Ensifer sp. PDNC004: one gene and its partner. Each later gene encodes a partner of the first gene's protein in a complex. Links are inferred from orthologs where the notes say so. Each region holds a gene or a part of one and is shown in the gene's direction. Other genes may lie near its edges.

Region 1 (9,569 bases):
GGACGAAGCGCGCGACCGCATGCCCTCGGGCATCATCGCGCCGCCCCCGGGCGTTTCCTCCGCTCACAGAACGACAAAAGCCGAAACATGAGTCTGGTCAAGAAATTTGCAACCGTCGGCGGCGCGACGCTCGGAAGCCGCCTGTTCGGCTTCATCCGCGAAACCTTCATGGCGGCAGCGCTTGGCACCGGCCCCGTTGCCGACGCCTTCAACACCGCCTTCCGCCTGCCCAACACCTTCCGGCGCCTCTTTGCCGAAGGCGCCTTCAATTCCGCCTTCGTGCCGCTCTTTGCCCGGGAGATCGAGGCGAACGGCATGGACGGCGCCCGGCGCTTCTCCGAGGAGGTCTTCGGCGTCCTCTTCACCGTGCTCCTGTTCCTGACGATCGCGATGGAATTGACGATGCCCTTCATCGTCAGCAACCTGATTGCGCCCGGCTTTGCCGACGACCCGGAAAAGCTAGGCAGCACCATCGTCTTTGCGGCGATCATGTTCCCCTATCTCGCCTGCATGTCGCTGGCGGCGATGATGGCGGGCATGCTGAATTCGCTACACCGCTATTTCGCAGCGGCGATCGCACCGGTCTTCCTCAATTTCATCCTCATCGGTGTGCTCGGCTATGCCTGGTATGCGGGTCAGGATCCGATCGCGGTCGGCTACGGACTTTCCTGGGGCGTCATGGCCGCCGGTCTCGTTCAGCTTGCGATCGTCTGGATCGCCGTGCGCGACGCCGGTATCAAGATCGGCCTTCGCCGCCCGAAGATGACCGCCAATGTCCGGCGTCTTTTGGTGCTGGCGCTTCCGGCGGCGATCACCGGCGGCATCACCCAGATCAACCTCCTGATCAACACCAACATCGCCTCGGCGCAGGAAGGTGCGGTGTCATCGCTCGTCTATGCCGACCGCATCTATCAGCTTCCGCTCGGTGTCGTCGGCATTGCCGTCGCAACCGTGCTTCTGCCGGAACTTGCCCGGGCGCTGCGTTCGGGCAACGTCAACGAGGCCTCGAACCTGCAGAACCGCTCGGTCGAGTTCACGCTGTTCCTGACACTGCCAGCCGCGGCCGCCTTGCTCGTCATGTCCGAGCCGATCGTCCGGTTGCTGTTCGAGCGCGGCAAGTTCTCGGCCGATTCGACCGTCATCGTCGGTCATATTCTGGCGATCTACGGTCTCGGCCTGCCGGCTTTCGTGCTGATCAAAGCCTTCATTCCCGGCTTCTTCGCGCGTGAAGATACGCGCACGCCGATGATTTTCGCTGCGATTTCCGTCGTCGTGAACGTGTCCCTGGCGCTCACCCTGTTCCCACGGCTTGGCGCCAGCGGCATCGCCACCGCCGAGATCGTTGCCGGCTGGGTCAATGCCGTGCTGCTGTTCGCAACGCTTGTCTGGCGCGGCCATTGGGGCAGGGACATCCCGCTTCTGACCCGTATCCCGCGTCTCGTCCTCGCCGCGGCGGGCATGGCGGCGGCGCTGTATTATGCTGTCGACTGGTTCGCCTTCGAGCTGTCCTCGGCAGCCTCGCTCTTCACGCGGGCAACGACGCTGACGGGTCTCGTCGCGGTCGCCATGGTGATCTACTTTGCGCTTGCCTTCGGGCTCGGTGGCGCGAGCCTCGGGATGATCCGCCGCAACATCAAGCGCGGGGCGAAAGCGCCCGCCGCAGCACCTGAGGCGAGCGACTGATGCGCCAGACCATTGCACGCATTGCCCTGGTCGTGCCGGATTACGATGCCGGCATCGCCTTCTATTGCGGTAAGCTCGGTTTCGATCTCGTCGAAGACACCGTCCTCGATGCGACCAAACGCTGGGTCGTCGTTCGTCCCAAGGGTGCGGTCGAGACGGCTTTGCTGCTCGCCAAGGCGGACGGCGAGCGCCAGCAGGCGGCGATCGGCAACCAGACCGGCGGCCGGGTCGGCTTCTTCCTGTTCACCGACGATTTTTCCCGCGACCATGCGGCGATGCTGGCCGCAGGCGTCGTCTTTCTCGAAGCGCCGCGCCACGAGCCCTATGGCACTGTGGCGGTCTTCAGCGACCCGTTCGGCAACCATTGGGATCTGCTGCAGCCGGCGGCATGAGGGTGCCTCGCCGGGCCCCTTGATTGCCTTGCATCCTGCGTGCATAAGCCATGCCGTTAGCAACATGGGCCAGCCGGCCCTGGGGCCCTCCACCAGCCTATTGAGGACGACATGAACGAATTCAAGCCGCTCGTATTTTCCGGCGTTCAGCCGACGGGCAATCTCCATCTCGGCAATTATCTCGGCGCGATCCGCAAGTTCGTGGCGCTGCAGGAAAACAACGATTGCATCTACTGCGTCGTCGACCTGCACTCGATCACCGCGCAGCTCGTGCATGAGGACCTGAAGGGGCAGATCCGCTCGATCGCCGCCGCCTTCATCGCTTCGGGCATCGACCCGAAGGAGCACATCGTTTTCAACCAGTCGGCCGTGCCGCAGCATGCGGAACTCGCCTGGATCTTCAACTGCGTCGCCCGCATCGGCTGGATGAACCGCATGACGCAGTTCAAGGACAAGGCCGGCAAGGACCGCGAGAACGCCTCGCTCGGTCTGCTCGCCTATCCGAGCCTGATGGCGGCCGACATCCTCGTCTATCGCGCCACCCATGTTCCTGTCGGTGACGACCAGAAGCAGCACCTGGAGCTGACGCGCGACATCGCCCAGAAGTTCAACATCGACTTCATGGAGCATATCCGCAGCGCCGGTTGCGGTGTCGACATGGTCGTCGGTGAGGAGCCGATCCATGCCTACTTCCCGCCGGTGGAGCCGCTGATCGGTGGCGCGACGCCGCGCGTCATGTCGCTGCGTGACGGCACCAAGAAGATGTCGAAGTCGGACCCGTCCGATCTCTCGCGCGTCAACCTGATGGACGATGCGGAGACGATCTCGAAGAAGATCCGCAAGGCCAAGACCGATCCGGACGCGCTTCCGAGCGAAGTGGACGGCCTGAAGGGCCGTCCGGAAGCCGAAAACCTCGTCGGCATCTACGCGGCGCTGTCTGACAAGACCAAGGAGCAGGTGCTCGCCGAGTTCGGTGGACAGCAGTTCTCGGTCTTCAAGCCGGCGCTGGTCGACCTTGCGGTCGAGGTTCTCTCGCCGATCACGGCTGAGATGCGCCGGCTGATGGGCGACACCGCCCATATCGACGCGATCCTCAGGGATGGCGGCGAGCGGGCGCGGGCGCGGGCGGAAAAGACGATGCGCGAAGTGCGCGAAATCATCGGCTTCCTGCAGTAAATTGACTGGGTCCGGGGAACTCCCGGACCCAATTTCATTTTGATGGTCGGCTTTCACCAGCCGAAGTGAACCTCGACCGGAAGCCTCGGGCACTTTTCCGTGTCCTCGTCTGAAACGCAAAAATCAGACCTTGCGGCGGCTCGCGCGGGATGTATTGTTCACCCTATGGTCTCGACCCGACTCTCTCGACTTGAAGGACATCGCCGCAAATTCATGGCGGTGATTGACGATACCCCGGAATGCGGGCGCGCCGTGCACTATGCGGGCATGCGCGCCAAAAATTCCAATGGTGGCCTCGTCCTGCTCTATGTGATCGCCGACGGCGACTTCCAGCAATGGCTGGGGGTTGAGGAAATCATGCGTGCGGAAGCACGCGAGGAGGCCGAGGCGACGCTCGCCAAGGTGTCCCAGTCGGTGCGCGAGCGCATCGGTATCGAGCCGGAAGTCGTCATCCGCGAGGGCGCGGCGACCGATCAGATCCACGCGGCGATCGAAGAGGATCGCGATATCGCCATTCTGGTCCTGGCAGCCGGTTCGGCGAAGGAAGGCCCCGGTCCGCTGGTGTCGTCCATTGCGGGCAAGGCCGCGGCCTTTCCGATCCCCGTGACGGTCATCCCCGATGCCCTGACGGACGAGGAGATCGACGCGCTCAGCTGACCTGCGTCGCTATGCGCTCTTGCGAGCCGAGAGCCATGCTCCTATATTCTTTTGAATTATTCTAAAAAGCTGGGCGGATGCCGCTCCCGGCGAAACGGAGACAGACATGTTCATTCAGACCGAAGCCACGCCGAACCCGGCGACGCTGAAGTTTTTGCCGGGCAAGGTCGTCCTGGAAAACGGCACGGCCGAATTCCGCGACGAGGAAGAAGCACGCGCCGGCTCGCCGCTTGCGGCACGGCTGTTTTCGATCCCCGGCGTCACCGGCGTCTATTTCGGCTACGATTTCATCACCGTCACCAAGGAAGGCCAGGAATGGCAGCACCTGAAGCCGGCGATCCTCGGTTCGATCATGGAGCACTTCATGTCGGGCCAGGCGATCATGGCTGGCAGCGGCCGCGCCGAGCAGTCCGACGAGGAAGACGAGTTCTTCGACGAGGGTGACGAGACGATCGTCGCCACGATCAAGGAACTCCTGGAAACCCGCGTGCGTCCGGCCGTCGCCCAGGATGGCGGCGACATCACGTTCCGTGGCTTCAAGGACGGGACTGTGTTCCTCAACATGAAGGGCGCCTGCTCCGGTTGCCCGTCGTCCACCGCGACGCTGAAGCATGGCGTGCAGAACCTGCTGCGCCACTTCGTTCCCGAGGTGGAGGCCGTCGAGGCCGTGTAAAATAGCGCGCGCCTGTCCGGCGCGCCGGTTTCGCGTATCGATTTTGCCGCAAAGCCCGATCGGCTTTGCGGCTTGTGGCGTCTGAAAGATCCTGCGTTGAAATGATTGTACTTGCGCTCGACACGTCCGGTTCCGGTTGCTCCGTTGCCGTCTATGACAGCGAAACGGAAGCCGTGCTCGGGCGTTCCGGGGCCGATCTCGGCAAGGGACATGCCGAACGGCTGATGGAATTCGTCGACGAGGCGCTGGCTGCGTCCGGCCGGTCGCTTGACGCTATCGACCGTATCGCCGTCACCGTCGGCCCGGGATCCTTCACCGGCATTCGCGTTGGCGTCGCGGCCGCTCGTGGCCTGGCTCTGGCGCTCGGCAAACCCGCCGTCGGCGTCTCGACGCTTGCCGTCGTCGCCGAGGGACTGCGCCGCACGGCTGCCGGAAAGCCCGTCCTCGTTGCCATCGACGCCAAGCGGGACGAGGTCTATCTCCAGGCTTTCGATGCGACCGGCGGTGCCACAGGCGAGCCCGAAGCCCTCTCCGTCGAAAGTGCCCGCGAACGCTTCGCCGATTTCGACGGCGTCATTGGCGGCTCCGGCGCGCATCTCGTTGCTGACGATCTGCCGTCCAAACCTTCAGAACTCATCGACGTTGCCGCGGTTGCCGCCCTTGGCGCCGCTGCCGATCCAGCCTCGGCCAAGCCGCGTCCGCTATATCTCAGAGGCCCCGACGCAAAGCCGCAGGCGGGCTTCGCGATTGCCCGAGCATAGACCGAGATGAGCTTTACCGACTACTTCACCCGCCGTACCGAGTTCGACATCTTCCCCCTGGAGGAAGCGGACCTGATCGCCGCGGCGGCGCTGCACCGTCAGCGTTTCGCGTCCCCGTGGAGCGATGGCGAAATCCATGCGCTTTTGGTGCAGGAAACGGTGTTCGGCTTTGTCGCCCGGCAGACCAATGGCAGCTTCCGCCCGGCCTTCGGTGGGTTTGTCCTGTCGCGTGCGGTTGCCGGCGAGGCGGAAATCCTGACGATCGGCGTCGAGCCGCGTTATGCCCGCTCCGGTCTCGGCTGGCGGTTGATGCAGGCGGCGATGCGCGAAGCGCTGGTCAAGGGCTCAGAGGCCCTGTTCCTCGAAGTGGACGAGACCAATGAGCCGGCAATCGGGCTTTACCGTAAGCTTGGCTTCAACAAGGTCGGCGAACGCCGCGCCTATTACCAGGACAAGGCCGGCCAGCGGACCGCCGCGCTTGTCATGCGGCTCGATCTTCGCTAGTCCCGACACGGACAGGAGCAGGATGAGGAAGGCCAAGGCGGTCTTTCGCCCGCATCCGGCTTTACCCAATTTGGAACAGGTCACGATGATCGCGCCGCGGTTCGGCTGAAGATCATCGCGATTCTCAAGGTCTCGCGCAGGAAAACTCTTCCCGGATGGTCAATTGGCTACGGATCGCGATCTTCGCAGCGCTTCTGGCGCTGGTTTCGCTCGTGCTGATGCCGATCCAGGTCGTCTGCCTCTGGCTTGAGCTGAAACCCCGGCGCCGTCTGCCGCGATATTGGCACCGGCTCGCCTGTTACCTTCTCGGCATCAAGGTGCGCGTCCACGGAATGGCGGATCGCCGCCGGCCGCTTTTGATCTGCGCCAACCATGCCTCCTGGAAAGACATTCTGGTGCTTTCCTCGGTTGCCGACGTCGTCTTCGTCGCCAAGTCCGAGGTGAAGGGTTGGCCGGTCTTCGGCGTGCTTGCCCGGCTGCAGGCGTCGATTTTCGTCGAGCGGGAACAGAAGCGCTCGACCGGCAAGCAGGTGAGCGAAATCGGCGAGCGCATGGCCGCCGGCGAAATCGTCGTGCTGTTTCCCGAGGGGACGACTTCGGACGGCAACCGTCTTCTGGAGATCAAGACCTCGCTTTTCGGAGCGGCCGCTTCCGCCGTGCCGCATTCGCCGACCGGTCTCGTGCATGTGCAGCCGGTCGCGATCTCCTATACCGGCATCCACGGCATGCCGATGGGCCGCTTCAACCGGCCGATCGCCGCCTGGCCGGGCGATACCGAACTGGTGCCGCATCTGCTCGGCATCCTGCGCGAGGGCGCGATCGAGGTCGATGTCGATTTCGGTGAGGCGATCGACTACGACCGCCACACCAATCGCAAGGAAGTGAGCCGTACGGTCGAGCAACGCATCCGCAGCATGCTGTCGGATCGTCTGCGCGGGCGGGCCTGAGACGTCCCGGGCAAGGGCGGCTGCGCCGAAAATACTTCAACTTCCGACCACTTTGCACTAAAGAACCCGGCATGACCCAGGAAACTGCCCTTCTGTCGACGACGCCCGCCACGGGCGACGAGCGCGCCCCGGCCCGCAAGGTCTTCGTCAAGACCTACGGCTGCCAGATGAACGTCTACGATTCCGACCGCATGACGGACGCCCTGTCGCGCGACGGCTATGTCTCGACCGACGTGCTGGAAGACGCAGACTTCGTGCTGCTCAACACCTGTCACATCCGCGAGAAGGCGGCTGAGAAGGTCTATTCCGAACTCGGCCGCCTGCGCGACCTGAAGAAGGAAAGGGCCAAGGAAGGCCGCGAGATGGTGATCGGCGTTGCCGGTTGCGTCGCGCAGGCCGAAGGCAACGAGATCCTGCGGCGCGCGCCCGCCGTCGATCTCGTGATCGGCCCGACCACCTATCACCGCCTGCCCGAGGCGCTGAAGCGCGCCCGCAGCGGCGAGCGCGTCGTGCAGACGGACTATGCCGTCGAAGACAAGTTCGAGCACCTGCCGGCACCCGACAAGGCAAAGACCCGCCTGCGCGGCGTCACCGCCTTCCTCACGGTTCAGGAAGGCTGCGACAAGTTCTGCACCTTCTGTGTCGTGCCCTATACGCGCGGCTCCGAGGTTTCCCGCCCCGTCGCCCAGATCGTCTCGGAGGCGGAGAAGCTGGTCGAGGGCGGCGTGCGCGAGATCACCCTGCTCGGCCAGAACGTCAACGCCTGGCATGGCGTCGGGCCCGATGGCCGCGAATGGGGCCTTGGCGACCTGCTTTTACGCCTTGGCGAGATCGAGGGCCTTGCCCGGCTACGTTATACTACCAGCCATCCGCGCGACATGGATGACAGCCTGATCGAGGCGCATCGCTCGATGGAAAAGCTGATGCCCTACCTGCACCTGCCGGTGCAGTCGGGCTCCGACCGCATCCTGAAGGCGATGAACCGCAGGCATACGGCGGCGGAATATCTGGCGCTGATCGCGCGCATCCGCGCCGTCCAGCCGGACCTCGCCCTGTCGGGCGATTTCATCGTCGGCTTCCCCGGCGAGACCGACGAGGACTTCGAAGACACCATGCGCCTCGTCGAGGCCGTGGGTTATGCACAGGCATTTTCGTTCAAATATTCGACCCGTCCCGGCACGCCGGGCGCCGAACTCGGCGACCAGGTTCCCGAGGACGTGAAAGCCAAGCGCTTGGAAAAATTGCAGGCTTTGCTGTTTTCTCAGCAGCGCGCCTTTGCCGAGTCCTGCGTCGGCCGCGAAATCGACCTGCTTTTGGAGAAGGAAGGGCGCATGCCCGGCCAGCTCGTCGGGCGTTCGCCGTGGCTGCAGCCGGTGAATGTTGATGCAAAAGCATCGCAAATCGGTGACATTATCAAGGTGCGAATCATCAAGGCCGGGCCGAACAGCCTGTTTGCGGAGATGATCGGGTAAGGACCGAAAACAAGGAGCCTGAACCGCTTGAACGGACACGAATTGATCTCTTCATCCACGCGCCAGTCGAAAACCACTGCGACAGACGCCAATCACTTCGTGCTGACCTTCGAGAACAATCGGTTCGCCAGCGAGCTCTTCGGCCAGTTCGATCAGAACTTGAAACTTCTCGAAGAGCGCCTGCGCATCGACGCCCGGCCGCGCGGCAATTCCGTCGCGATCTCGGGTGACGTCGTCGCCACCAACCAGGCCCGCCGTGCTCTCGATTATCTCTACGGGCGGTTGCAGAGCGGCGCGTCGATCGATACGTCTGATGTCGAAGGTGCGATCCGTATGGCGGTTGCCGCCGACGATCAGCTACAATTGCCGACCATGGAGCGTAAAGCCAAATTGACAATGGCGCAGATTTCGACGCGCAAGAAGACGATCGCCGCGCGCACGCCGACGCAGGATGCCTATATCCGTGCGCTCGAGCGGTCCGAGCTCGTCTTCGGCGTAGGCCCCGCCGGTACCGGCAAGACCTATCTTGCCGTTGCCCATGCCGCACAGCTGCTTGAGCGCGGCGCCGTCGACCGCATCGTGCTGTCGCGCCCTGCCGTCGAGGCGGGCGAGCGCCTGGGCTTCCTGCCGGGCGACATGAAGGAGAAGGTCGATCCTTACCTTCGGCCTCTCTACGACGCGCTCTATGACATGATGCCGGGCGACAAGGTCGAACGCGCGATTACCGCCGGCGTCATCGAAATCGCGCCGCTCGCCTTCATGCGCGGTCGTACGCTTGGCAACGCCGCCGTCATTCTCGACGAGGCGCAGAATACGACATCGATGCAGATGAAGATGTTCTTGACCCGCCTGGGTGAAAACGGCCGGATGATCGTCACCGGCGATCCGAGCCAGGTGGACTTGCCGCGTGGCGTCAAGTCGGGCCTGGTCGAGGCGCTGCAGATCTTGAAAGGCGTCGAAGGCGTCTCGGTCGTCCGCTTCAAGGATGCCGATGTCGTCCGCCATCCGATGGTGGCGCGCATCGTCAGGGCCTACGAGTCCCACACGGCCGTGCACGACGAAAGCGAGCAGGGCGACCGCTGACAGGCGGTCGCTGCGATCATGACGGCATTGGATATCCAGATCAGCGTGGAAGAGGGCAACTGGCCGGACGAAGAGGCGTTGCTCGCCTTCGCGTCGCCCGTGCTCGAAGCGGCGGCAGCCTTTCTTGTAAGCGAAGAAAAGCAGCCGCTGCCGAAGGTGGCGCCGGAGCTCTCGCTCGTCTTCACCGACGACGCCTCCATGCGGGCGATCAACGCCGAGTG
Region 2 (9,635 bases), 690 kb from region 1 along the record:
TGAACGCGTAGAGCCAGGAAAAGATGGCCGACGCGATGACCAGAAACCACGCGATGTTGATGATGAAGTTCAAAGTGCCGATGACAGCAAGCATGCCGGTCTCCAAATCGTTATTGACAGACATGTAGACATTGAGACCTAAACGAGCAAGTACGCCGGTTTATCGGGCGCGATCATGTTTAACATGAGGCCGTTCGACAGTCGGTGTCAGTAAAGCGCGGTGTGATCTTTCGGACCCGCCGCTTGCGCTTTAGGTTCTGAGTTGTCGCATGTCGTTCTCGCAAAGCCGCTACACACTCTCGCGCGACGTGCTTTAGGAGCGCCTCCCCATGTCCGCCGTTCATGCCTCGCATCGTTTTGCCGCCTTTCGGCATGTCGGCTATCGCCGCTATTTCTTTTCCCGCTTCCTCGCTTACTTCGCGATCCAGATCATCTCGGTCGCCGTCGGCTGGCAGATCTATGATCTGACGCGCGATCCTTTCGATCTCGGCCTGATCGGTCTCTTCCAGTTTTTGCCGTCGCTGGTGTTGATCCTCGTCACCGGATCCGTGGCGGACCGCTACAACCGGCGCATGATCATGGGTGTCTGCATGGTCGTCAGCACGCTTTGCGCGGCGGCGCTGCTCGCGCTCACGGTCACCGGGCTGTTTTCGCCCTGGCCGGTCTATGCGGTTCTCGTGGTCTTCGGCATCGAGCGCGCGTTCCTCGCGCCGGCGTCGCAATCGCTGGCGCCCAATCTCGTGCCGCCCGAGGACCTACCCAATGCGATCGCCTGGAACTCCACCTCCTGGCAGACCGCGATGATCGTCGGTCCGGTCGCGGGCGGCCTGATCTATGCGCTCGGCGCGGTCTTTCCCTATGCCATCGGCTTCTGCTTCTTCCTCGCCTCCGCATTCATGGTCTTTGCCATTCCGAAGCCGGCAACGCGCACCGCGCCCTCGGCGCAAAGCTGGCAGACGATCACGGCAGGCTTTCGCTACATCAAGGCGGAGAAGGTGGTGCTCGGCGCCATATCGCTCGACCTCTTTGCGGTGCTGCTCGGCGGCGCTGTGGCGCTGATGCCGGTCTTTGCCCGCGATATCCTCGACCTCGGCCCCTGGGGGCTCGGTCTCCTGCGTGCTGCCCCTGGTATCGGCGCCGTCGCCATGGCCGTCTGGCTTGCCGCCCATCCGATCCGACACCGCGCCGGCTTTTACATGTTCTTAGGGGTAGCGCTGTTCGGTCTCGGCACGGTCGTCTTCGGTCTTTCGGCAACGCCCTGGATCTCGATCGGAGCGCTTGTCGTGATGGGCGCTGCCGACATGGTCTCGGTCTATGTGCGCGAGACGCTGATCACGCTCTGGACGCCGGACGAGCTGCGCGGCCGGGTCAACGCCGTCAACATGGTCTTCATCGGCGCGTCGAACGAGCTTGGAGAATTCCGCGCCGGCATGATGGCGTCGGGTTTCGGCGGGGTCTTTGCCGTCGTCTTCGGCGGCATGGGCACGCTGCTCGTCTCAGGGCTCTGGGCGCTCGGCTTTCCGCAGTTGCGCAAGATCGACACGCTCGACGTGCCTGATCACCACAAGTAGACGGTGGGGACAGAGGGCGCGTTACGCGCTTTCCGCCTTTCGTTCATTGCGCATGAAAATCAGTTCCAGGAAGTTTTCCATCCAGGTGCGCAGCGGCCCGTCGTGCTGCATGCGGCCGTCGAGATGGGCCTTGCCCACCTGGGCGCCGGGCATCTCGAAGCGGTGCGCGCCGTGCACGACCCAGCGGTGCATCATGGCGCGGGTAAGCTCGCCGTGGAACTGGATGCCCCAGGCATTGTCGCCATAGCGGAAGGCCTGGTTGGGATAGGTGTCGCCGGTTGCGAGCAGTTCGGCGCCGGAGGGCAGGTCGAAGCCCTCGCGATGGAAATGGTAGACCATGGCCGGCCAGTCCATCAGCGCCTTGCCGGCTTCGGTCGCAACCAGCGGATACCAGCCGATTTCGGTCATGCCCTCGTGATGCGGCGCCACCGAGCCGCCGAGGTTGCGCGCCAGCATCTGCGCGCCGAGGCAGATGCCGAGATAAGGCTTGTTTTCCTTGAGCGGCACGGAAAGCCAGTCGATCTCGCGGCGGACGAACTCTTCCTCGTCGTTGGCGCTCATCGGACCGCCGAACACGATCGTGCCGCTGTGCCGTTCCAGCGTTTCCGGCAGGTCGTCACCAAGCGCCGGGCGACGGATGTCGAGCCCGAAACCCTTTTGTTCGAGTATCTGGCCGACGCGGCCGGCGCTCGATCGCTCCTGATGCAGGATGATCAGGACGGGTTTTCGCGCGCTGTCGTCGGGCATCGGCATTTCAGTTATCCTGTTGTGACTCGGCTTTCTCGACCGTGTCGCTTCTGGCTGCCGCCTCCTGGCGCTGCAGCACCCGGTCGCGACCGGAGACCCCGAGCAGATCGGCAATACGCCAGATCACGTGATCTTCCATCTCGCTGCGCTCGCCATCGGCATAGACGACGTCCCAGAGCATGCCGACGAGTTCGACGCGCTGCTCCTCGGAGAGGTGGCGCTTGAGCTCGGCGGTAAATTGATAGAAGTCGATCGCCTCGCTCTCGGCAGTCTCGCCGGCTTCGATCAAGGCGGAGAGCGAGGCATCGTCGAGCTTGTAGTGCTCCTTGATGACCTTGCGCATCTTGCGCCGTTCGGACGCGAGGATCCGGCCGTCGGCCTCCATCACCTGGAAACAGAGAGCGATGACCGCCACGCGCGGATCGCCATGCTCTATGCGCTTCGCCGGGCCGGTCAGGCCATCGAGAAACGTCCGTAAGCGTTCAAACATGTATTTTGCCACAGCCCCTTGAGAACTCAGAACAATCGGAAAGTCGTCTTTTCCGGAGCCTTCTCGCCAGCGGCCGGATCGCGCACGCCGGGGTCATCCGGCGGGCGGCCGAAGAAGGGATCGGGCCTGTGCTCGCCATTCGCAGCCTCTTCCTTTTCCGCCTTGACCGGAGGCTTGTCGGCGATCGGCTCCGGCGCCTTGCGCTCGGCGACCTTGATCGGACGCGGCTCCTCGCGCTCGGCCTCCAGGATCACGGGTGCCTCGCTGCGCCGGGCTGCGGGTGCGGGCTCGTGCACATGCGCCTCCACCACGGCGGGCAGGCTGCGGATCGCCTCGTCGGCGTTCGACTGGTCGTGGTCGACCGTGGCCGAAAGCGTATGCGGTGGCGCCTTCCATTCGAAGGCGTCGAGACGGCCACTGACCGGCGAGACGGGCAGCCAGGTCGGCGAGGTCACGCCATCGGCGGTCCAGGCGGGATCGCGCGGGCTCTTCAGCGCCTGCGCCATCCAGTGACGGATGCGCCCCTCGTCGCCGGTGTCGGCCTCTTCGATGTCGGCAAGCAACAGGAAGATGCTCTCGGTCGGGTCGAGCCGGGCGGCGGCTTCCGCCTTGGTGCGGGCCAGAAGCAGCTCGCGCGCTTCGAGTGCTGCCTCGGCGACGGCGGCCATCGCCACGGCATTGTTGGGCTTCAAGGCTTCGAGCTTGCGTGCCCGTTTCAACCGGTCGACGGCAGTGTCGCCGCCGCGGGCGCGCACGTAGAGCCGTGCCACGTCCGGATGCGGCTCGTGCTTCCAGTTCTTTTCGAGGATCGCGGTGCCCTTGCGCAGGTTGTCCTCGCGAAACAGCGCCTTGGCGGCCGTCAGCGCCGCCGGCACCAGATGTTCGTCGAGCTTCAGCGCGGCAAGCGCGTCGTCGCGCGCCGCCTTCATGTCGCCGTCGAGCTTGCTGATGGCCCGGGCGGTCAAGAGCACTGCCTTCTTGCGGTCGGCTTCCTTGCGGTCGAGCACATGGGCGACACGGCTCTGGTCGAGCAGGCGCAGCGCATCGTCCCACTGTCCGGCCTGGCTCTGGCTGTCGAGGGTCGCAAGTGCTGCCCAGGGCAGGTGCGGCGACTTTTCGGCAGCGCGCTCGGCATATTGCCGGGCGGCCTCATGGGCGCCGAGGCGCTTGGCTTCTAGATAGAGGCCGCGGAGCCCGAGTTCGCGCGTCTCCGGATCGTCGGCCATCAGCTCGAACTTGCGGCGGGCATCGTCGTACTTGCCTTCGATCAGCGCGGTCTGTGCTTCGAGCAGGTGGATCAGCGGTTCCTGGTCGGCGCTGATCAGGCCACGGGTGCGGGCAGTCATCTTGCGGGCAAGATTGGCGTCACCGGCGCCGGCGGCGATCAGGCCGGTCGACAGTGCCTGGTAGCCGCGGTCGCGCTTGCGGGCTCGGAAATAGCGGGTGACCGTGTGCGGCGAGAGCCAGATGGTGCGCACCAGCCAGACGACGATCAGCACCGCGGCAATCAGCGAGATCAGCAGCGATGCGGCGCGCATCAGGCTCATCTCGATCAGCTGGCCCTGCCAGACGACCGAGAGTTCACCCGGCCGGTCGGCGAGCCAGGCGAAGCCGAGGCCGAGACCAAGCACGATCAGGATGAAAATCAGAATGCGGATCATATCTGGTTCCCTCAGCCTTCCGTGCCTGGTTTAGCCATCGTCGCAGCGACGGCGGCATCGATCGCGGCTTCGACCCGCAGACGCTGGTCGAGCTTGGCCTTGTAGGCCTCGCCCACAGGCTTGGCCGCGTCCGGCAGCCCATCCCATTCCAAAGCGGCGCCCTTGAGATCGCCATTGTTCAGCTTGTCCTCGATCCGGGCGATGACGGCTTCGGGCGTTTCGCCCTCGACGCTGCCGACGGGACGCACGCGGATGCCGGACATGGCGCTGGACACCAGCCGGTCGAAGATGCCCTCGTTGGGATCGGGCTGGTTGAGAGCGTCGAGCATGGAGTCGGCGGTTTTCGGGAATTCGCGGCGCAGATCCGTGCGGGTCGGCACGCCGACCTGGGCATCCTGGGCGAGCGCCGCGACGGCCTGTTCGTCCGGCGCGATGCTGCGCAGCGCGTCGAGTTCGGCGAGGAAGGGCCCGCCGCGATCGATCGCCGACTTCAGTGCGGTGACCGCAACGGCCTTCGCCATCTGGATATCGTTGACCGGCTCGTTGAGCTTCTGCTCGGCGGTCTCGATGCGGCTCGTCAGTTCCGCCTTCTCGGCGGTTGCTGCCTGCTGCGCGTCGGCGAGCGCCGTCTTCAGGCCGGCGAGCTCCTTGGTGAGATTATCGACCTCCGCCTTCAGCGTCTCGACCGCGGCGCTGGGTGCGCCGTTTGTGGCCGGCTGGGAGGCGGACTGCTCGAGCGCGGCGATACGACCTTCGAGCGCGGTGTTGTCGACGACGGCTGCGGGCGTGGGCAGCGCCGCGATCTGGTCGCGCAGGGCCTGCAGCTCGCCGGAAATGTTCTGCTCGACGCCGCGGGTCGGCCCGAGCCCGGGGACGATGCCGGCATATTGCAGGCCGCCGAAGCCAAGCAGCGTCACGAGACCGCCGACGATGCCGGCGGCGAGCGCTCCAGAATTGGAGACCGGTTTAGGCCGTGGCGTCGGTTCCGGGTCACGCGTCACGACGTGCGGCGGCTCTTCGGCAAAGGCGGCCGCAGCCGCGTCGGCGGCAGCATCGGCGCGCTGCTCCTCGATTTCTTCGTCCAGGCGGGATCCGGCGGCGCTGTTGTCGCTGCTGTCCGTTACCGGTTCATCCGTCTCGGTCTTGTTCGATGCGCTTTCGGTCGCAGTGTCTGCCAGCGTCTCGCCGGTTGCTTCCGGGCCGGCCGGTTCCGCAACGGTTTTCTCCGCTTCGAGGTCGATCGTCAGCGGTTCCTTCTCGGACTTCGAGCGGCGCGGCGGGTTTTCCGATACCATGGTGACCTCTTACCGTTGGTGCCTGTCGGCTCTTCCTTCAAACCTAGTCAGCCGGAACGGTGAGGGAAAGCCCCTCCGTTCCGTTTTTGGATGAATTCGATGTTAGAGAAGACTGAAAAGGCTGTCTTCATCGGGCTTTGCGGCAGTCTCCGCCACGACGTTACCCGGCAGCGCCTCGGCCACCACGGGGCTGAGGCAGAGGTAGCGCGGCGCAAAGGAAGCGGCATCGACGCCGGCTTCGGAAAGCAGGCGAACGAACTGTCGCGCGGTCTCCCGCGAGTATAAAAGCACGGTGTCGGGACGGTTGCTTCGCCGCAGATCTTCGATCGCGGCGCGCGGATGGGCGATCGGCTCCATGCGGTAGCACTCGACCGTCCGGTGCTCGATGCCGTCTTGCCTCAGGCCCATTTCCAGCCCTTCGGAGCGCGGCGTTCCTGCGAGATAGAGCAGGGGAAGCGGTGGCAGCGTGTCGATGGTCGCGCCGATCAGTTCCGCCAGGGACTGGCCGGTTCCCTCCGCTATGCGCAGATCGGTGAAACCGAGCCCGGCTGCCGCCTGCGCCGTCGCAGCGCCGACGCAGAAGCACGGGGTCGCCAGATGTTGTGACAGGTCTGCGCCGGACGAGACGAGTACCCGGATCGCTTCGGCGCTGGTGAGCACGATCGCCGCATGCGGCACTTCAAGCGCGGTGACGGCAGCTGCAGCAAGATGGGTCGCCTGCATCAAGGGCAGCAGGATCGGCTGGTGGCCGGCGGCCTCCAGCCGGCGTACCGTCGCCTCGGCGGCCGGAAGCGGCCGGGTGACGAGCACGCGCATGGCTTCAGGTCCAGCTTGCAAAGAAGCCGGGGCCGGCCTTGGTGCGGATCTCTTCGCCGGCCTTTTGCCCAAGCGCTTCGGCGTCGGTGGCCTTGCCCTCGATCGTGACCCGGTGATGTGTCTGGCCGTCGGGCGTGAGGATCATGCCGGAGAAGCTCAGATGGCTGCCGTCCGAGGTGGCGAGACCGGCGATCGGCGTGCGGCAGGAGCCGTCGAGCGTTGCCAGGAAGCCACGCTCGCAAGCGACGGCCTCATGGGTGCGGGCATCGTCGATGGCTGCGAGCAGGTCGTTGATGCGGCTGTCGCCGATGCGGCTCTCGATGCAGATCGCGCCTTGCGCCGGAGCCGGCGGGAATTGCTGGGGGTCGAGCAGTTCGGTCGGAACGTCGGTCATGCCGAGCCGCTTGAGGCCTGCATAGGCAAGCAGCGTCGCATCGACCTGGCCCTCTGCGAGTTTCCGCAGCCGCGTCTCCACCTGGCCGCGATAGGTGATGACATTGATATCCGGACGCAGCCGGCGGATCAGCGCCTGGCGTCGCAGCGACGAGGAGCCGACGGTCACGCCCTGCGGCAACTCCATCAGTTTTTTTGCCGTCCGGCCGATGAAGGCATCGCGAATGTCCTCACGCGGCAGGAAGGCGGAAAGACAGAGCCCGTCAGGCAGTTTCGTCGGCATGTCCTTGGACGAATGCACGGCGAAATCGAGTTCGCCCGAAAGCAATTGCTGCTCGATCTCCTCGGTGAACAGACCCTTGCCGCCGATCTCGGCGAGCGAGCGGTCGATGATCCGGTCGCCCTTGGTCGAGAGGATGACGACCTCGAACATTTCCGGCGAAAGACCATGCGCCGCAGCGAGGCGATCGCGCGTTTCATGGGCTTGAGCGAGCGCCAGCGGGCTGCCGCGCGTGCCGATCCGGAAAGGTTTTGTTTGCATCAAAGGCTATCCATTGTTACCGGAGTTCCGTGTACCCACCTTTCGGTGCGACCGCAATCTTTGAGTAAACCCTGATGTCTCCGCCCCTGCGCATCCTCGGCATAGAAACAAGCTGCGACGAAACCGCCGCTTCCGTCATTTTGCGCGATTCCGACGGCAAGGGCCATATCCTCGGCGACGTGGTCTTAAGCCAGCTGGAAGAGCACAGCGCCTATGGCGGCGTGGTTCCGGAGATCGCGGCGCGCGCTCATGTGGAGGCGCTCGATACGCTGATCGAGGAAGCGCTGCTCAGGGCCGGCGTTACCCTTTCCGATATCGACGCCATTGCTGCGACAAGTGGTCCCGGTCTGATCGGCGGCCTGATCGTCGGGCTGATGACCGGCAAGGCAATCGCGCGGGCAACCGGCAAGCCGCTCTATGCTGTCAACCATCTCGAGGGCCATGCGCTGACGGCGCGGCTGACCGATGGGCTCTCCTTCCCCTATCTGATGCTGCTCGTCTCCGGCGGCCATACGCAGCTGATCCTCGTCAAAGGTGTCGGCGACTACGAACGCTGGGGCACGACGATCGACGATGCACTCGGCGAGGCCTTCGACAAGACGGCCAAGCTGCTCGGCCTTCCCTACCCGGGTGGTCCGGCGGTGGAGCGGGCAGCGCTTGCGGGCGATCCGCAGCGTTTCGATTTTCCGCGCCCGCTCGTTGGCGATGCCAGGCTCGACTTCTCCTTCTCGGGATTGAAGACGGCAGTGCGCCAGGCGGCGCAATCGCTGGAGCCGGTCACGGAGCAGGACATCGCCGATATCTGCGCCTCCTTCCAGCGGGCGATCTCGCGCACGCTCAAGGATCGCGTCGGTCGCGGCCTGAAGCGCTTCAAGGCGGAACATGGCGGTGTTGCGCACCCGGCACTGGTGGTGGCCGGCGGCGTTGCCGCCAACCAGGTGCTGCGGGCGACACTGCAGGAACTCTGTGGCAAGAACGGCTTCGAGTTCATCGCGCCGCCGCTTTCTCTCTGCACTGACAACGCTGCGATGATCGCCTGGGCCGGTGCCGAACGGCTGGCGGCAGGCATGGCAGCCGACGGCCTTGATGTCGCGCCGCGCTCGCGCTGGCCGCTCGACGCCCAGGCGCAGGCGCTGCTCGGTTCCGGCAAGCGCGGCGCCAAGGCGTGACAAGATTTAGAGCATACGGATAGAGCATGAACGACATTTCCAAGAACGGGCCGAAGATCGTCGTGGTCGGCGCTGGCGCCTTCGGCACCGCGCTCGCCGCGGTTGCCGCCTCGGCTGAAGGCAGCAACGTGACGCTGCTGGCCCGTCGTCCGGAGATTGCCGAAGCCTGCCGCGACACCGGCCGCAATGAGGATGCCCTGCCGGGTATCGATCTGCCGGCGGCGCTGAAGCATACGGCCGATGTCTCCGTGCTCGCGGACGCCGAAGTCGTGCTCTTCGTCATGCCGTCGCAGGCACACCGGGATGCGGCACGGCAGTATGGCCCTCAGATCAACGCTGCAGCCACGATCGTCACCTGTGCCAAGGGCATGGAGCAGGCGACTGGCCGTTTGCTGACAGACGTTCTGGCGGAGGAACTGCCCGGCCGTTCGATCGGCGTGCTCTCCGGTCCCGGTTTTGCCGCTGATATCGCCAAGGGCCTGCCGACCGCGATGGTCATCGCAGCGGCCGATGCCGCAACGGCGACGATGCTGGCCGAGGTGCTCTCGGGCCCGACCTTCCGACTCTACCCCTCGGAGGATCGCATCGGCGTGCAGCTCGGCGGCGCGCTCAAAAACGTGCTGGCGATCGCCTGTGGCATCGTCGAGGGCGCGGGCCTTGGCGATAGCGCTCGTGCGGCGCTGATTTCGCGCGGTCTTGCCGAGATGTCGCGCTTCATTGCTGCGGAGGGCGGCGAGGCCGATACGGTGCGCGGTCTCTCCGGCCTTGGCGATCTCGTGTTGACGGCGACCAGCCATCAGTCGCGCAACCTGCGTTTCGGCATTGCGCTCGGCAAGGATGGCCGGGCCAGCGGACGCAAGGGCGAACTGGTCGAAGGCGCATTCGCCGCATCGGTCGCCGCCCGCGTCGCCCATGATCTTGGCGTCGAAATGCCGATCACCGAAGCGGTGGC

Evidence for each region.
Region 2: the proteins of tsaB (region 1) and tsaD are in contact, whole or in part, in a solved structure (PDB 4WQ4), measured with the Escherichia coli proteins. The link is inferred for Ensifer sp. PDNC004 from one-to-one orthologs.

Annotation. Positions count from the first base shown.
Region 1 is NZ_CP070353.1:2,490,258-2,499,826, reverse strand. Bases 3,709-6,512 are described here. They hold tsaB (tRNA (adenosine(37)-N6)-threonylcarbamoyltransferase complex dimerization subunit type 1 TsaB), read left to right. Parts: upstream 3,709-4,682; coding sequence 4,683-5,342; downstream 5,343-6,512. Other genes in these bases: JVX98_RS20340 (1-acyl-sn-glycerol-3-phosphate acyltransferase), read left to right, coding at 6,002-6,512; JVX98_RS20345 (GNAT family N-acetyltransferase), read left to right, coding at 5,349-5,846; JVX98_RS20355 (NifU family protein), read left to right, coding at 4,015-4,581; JVX98_RS20360 (universal stress protein), read left to right, coding at 3,709-3,908. Outside these bases: JVX98_RS20380 ([protein-PII] uridylyltransferase), read left to right, coding at 1-91; murein biosynthesis integral membrane protein MurJ, read left to right, coding at 88-1,683; JVX98_RS20370 (VOC family protein), read left to right, coding at 1,683-2,075; trpS (tryptophan--tRNA ligase), read left to right, coding at 2,187-3,251; more of JVX98_RS20360, read left to right, coding at 3,417-3,708; more of JVX98_RS20340, read left to right, coding at 6,513-6,793; tRNA (N6-isopentenyl adenosine(37)-C2)-methylthiotransferase MiaB, read left to right, coding at 6,865-8,265; JVX98_RS20330 (PhoH family protein), read left to right, coding at 8,293-9,348; rRNA maturation RNase YbeY, read left to right, coding at 9,367-9,569. UniProt on the Escherichia coli protein: Required for the formation of a threonylcarbamoyl group on adenosine at position 37 (t(6)A37) in tRNAs that read codons beginning with adenine.
Region 2 is NZ_CP070353.1:3,178,208-3,187,842, forward strand. What follows is about bases 6,766-9,635. They hold tsaD (tRNA (adenosine(37)-N6)-threonylcarbamoyltransferase complex transferase subunit TsaD), read left to right. Parts: upstream 6,766-7,588; coding sequence 7,589-8,683; downstream 8,684-9,635. Other genes in these bases: hemC (hydroxymethylbilane synthase), read right to left, coding at 6,766-7,514; JVX98_RS23685 (NAD(P)H-dependent glycerol-3-phosphate dehydrogenase), read left to right, coding at 8,710-9,635. In the rest of the region: JVX98_RS23640 (YggT family protein), read right to left, coding at 1-94; JVX98_RS23645 (MFS transporter), read left to right, coding at 330-1,571; JVX98_RS23650 (glutamine amidotransferase), read right to left, coding at 1,593-2,324; JVX98_RS23655 (TerB family tellurite resistance protein), read right to left, coding at 2,326-2,808; JVX98_RS23660 (heme biosynthesis protein HemY), read right to left, coding at 2,835-4,469; JVX98_RS23665 (mitofilin family membrane protein), read right to left, coding at 4,481-5,764; JVX98_RS23670 (uroporphyrinogen-III synthase), read right to left, coding at 5,867-6,580; more of hemC, read right to left, coding at 6,585-6,765.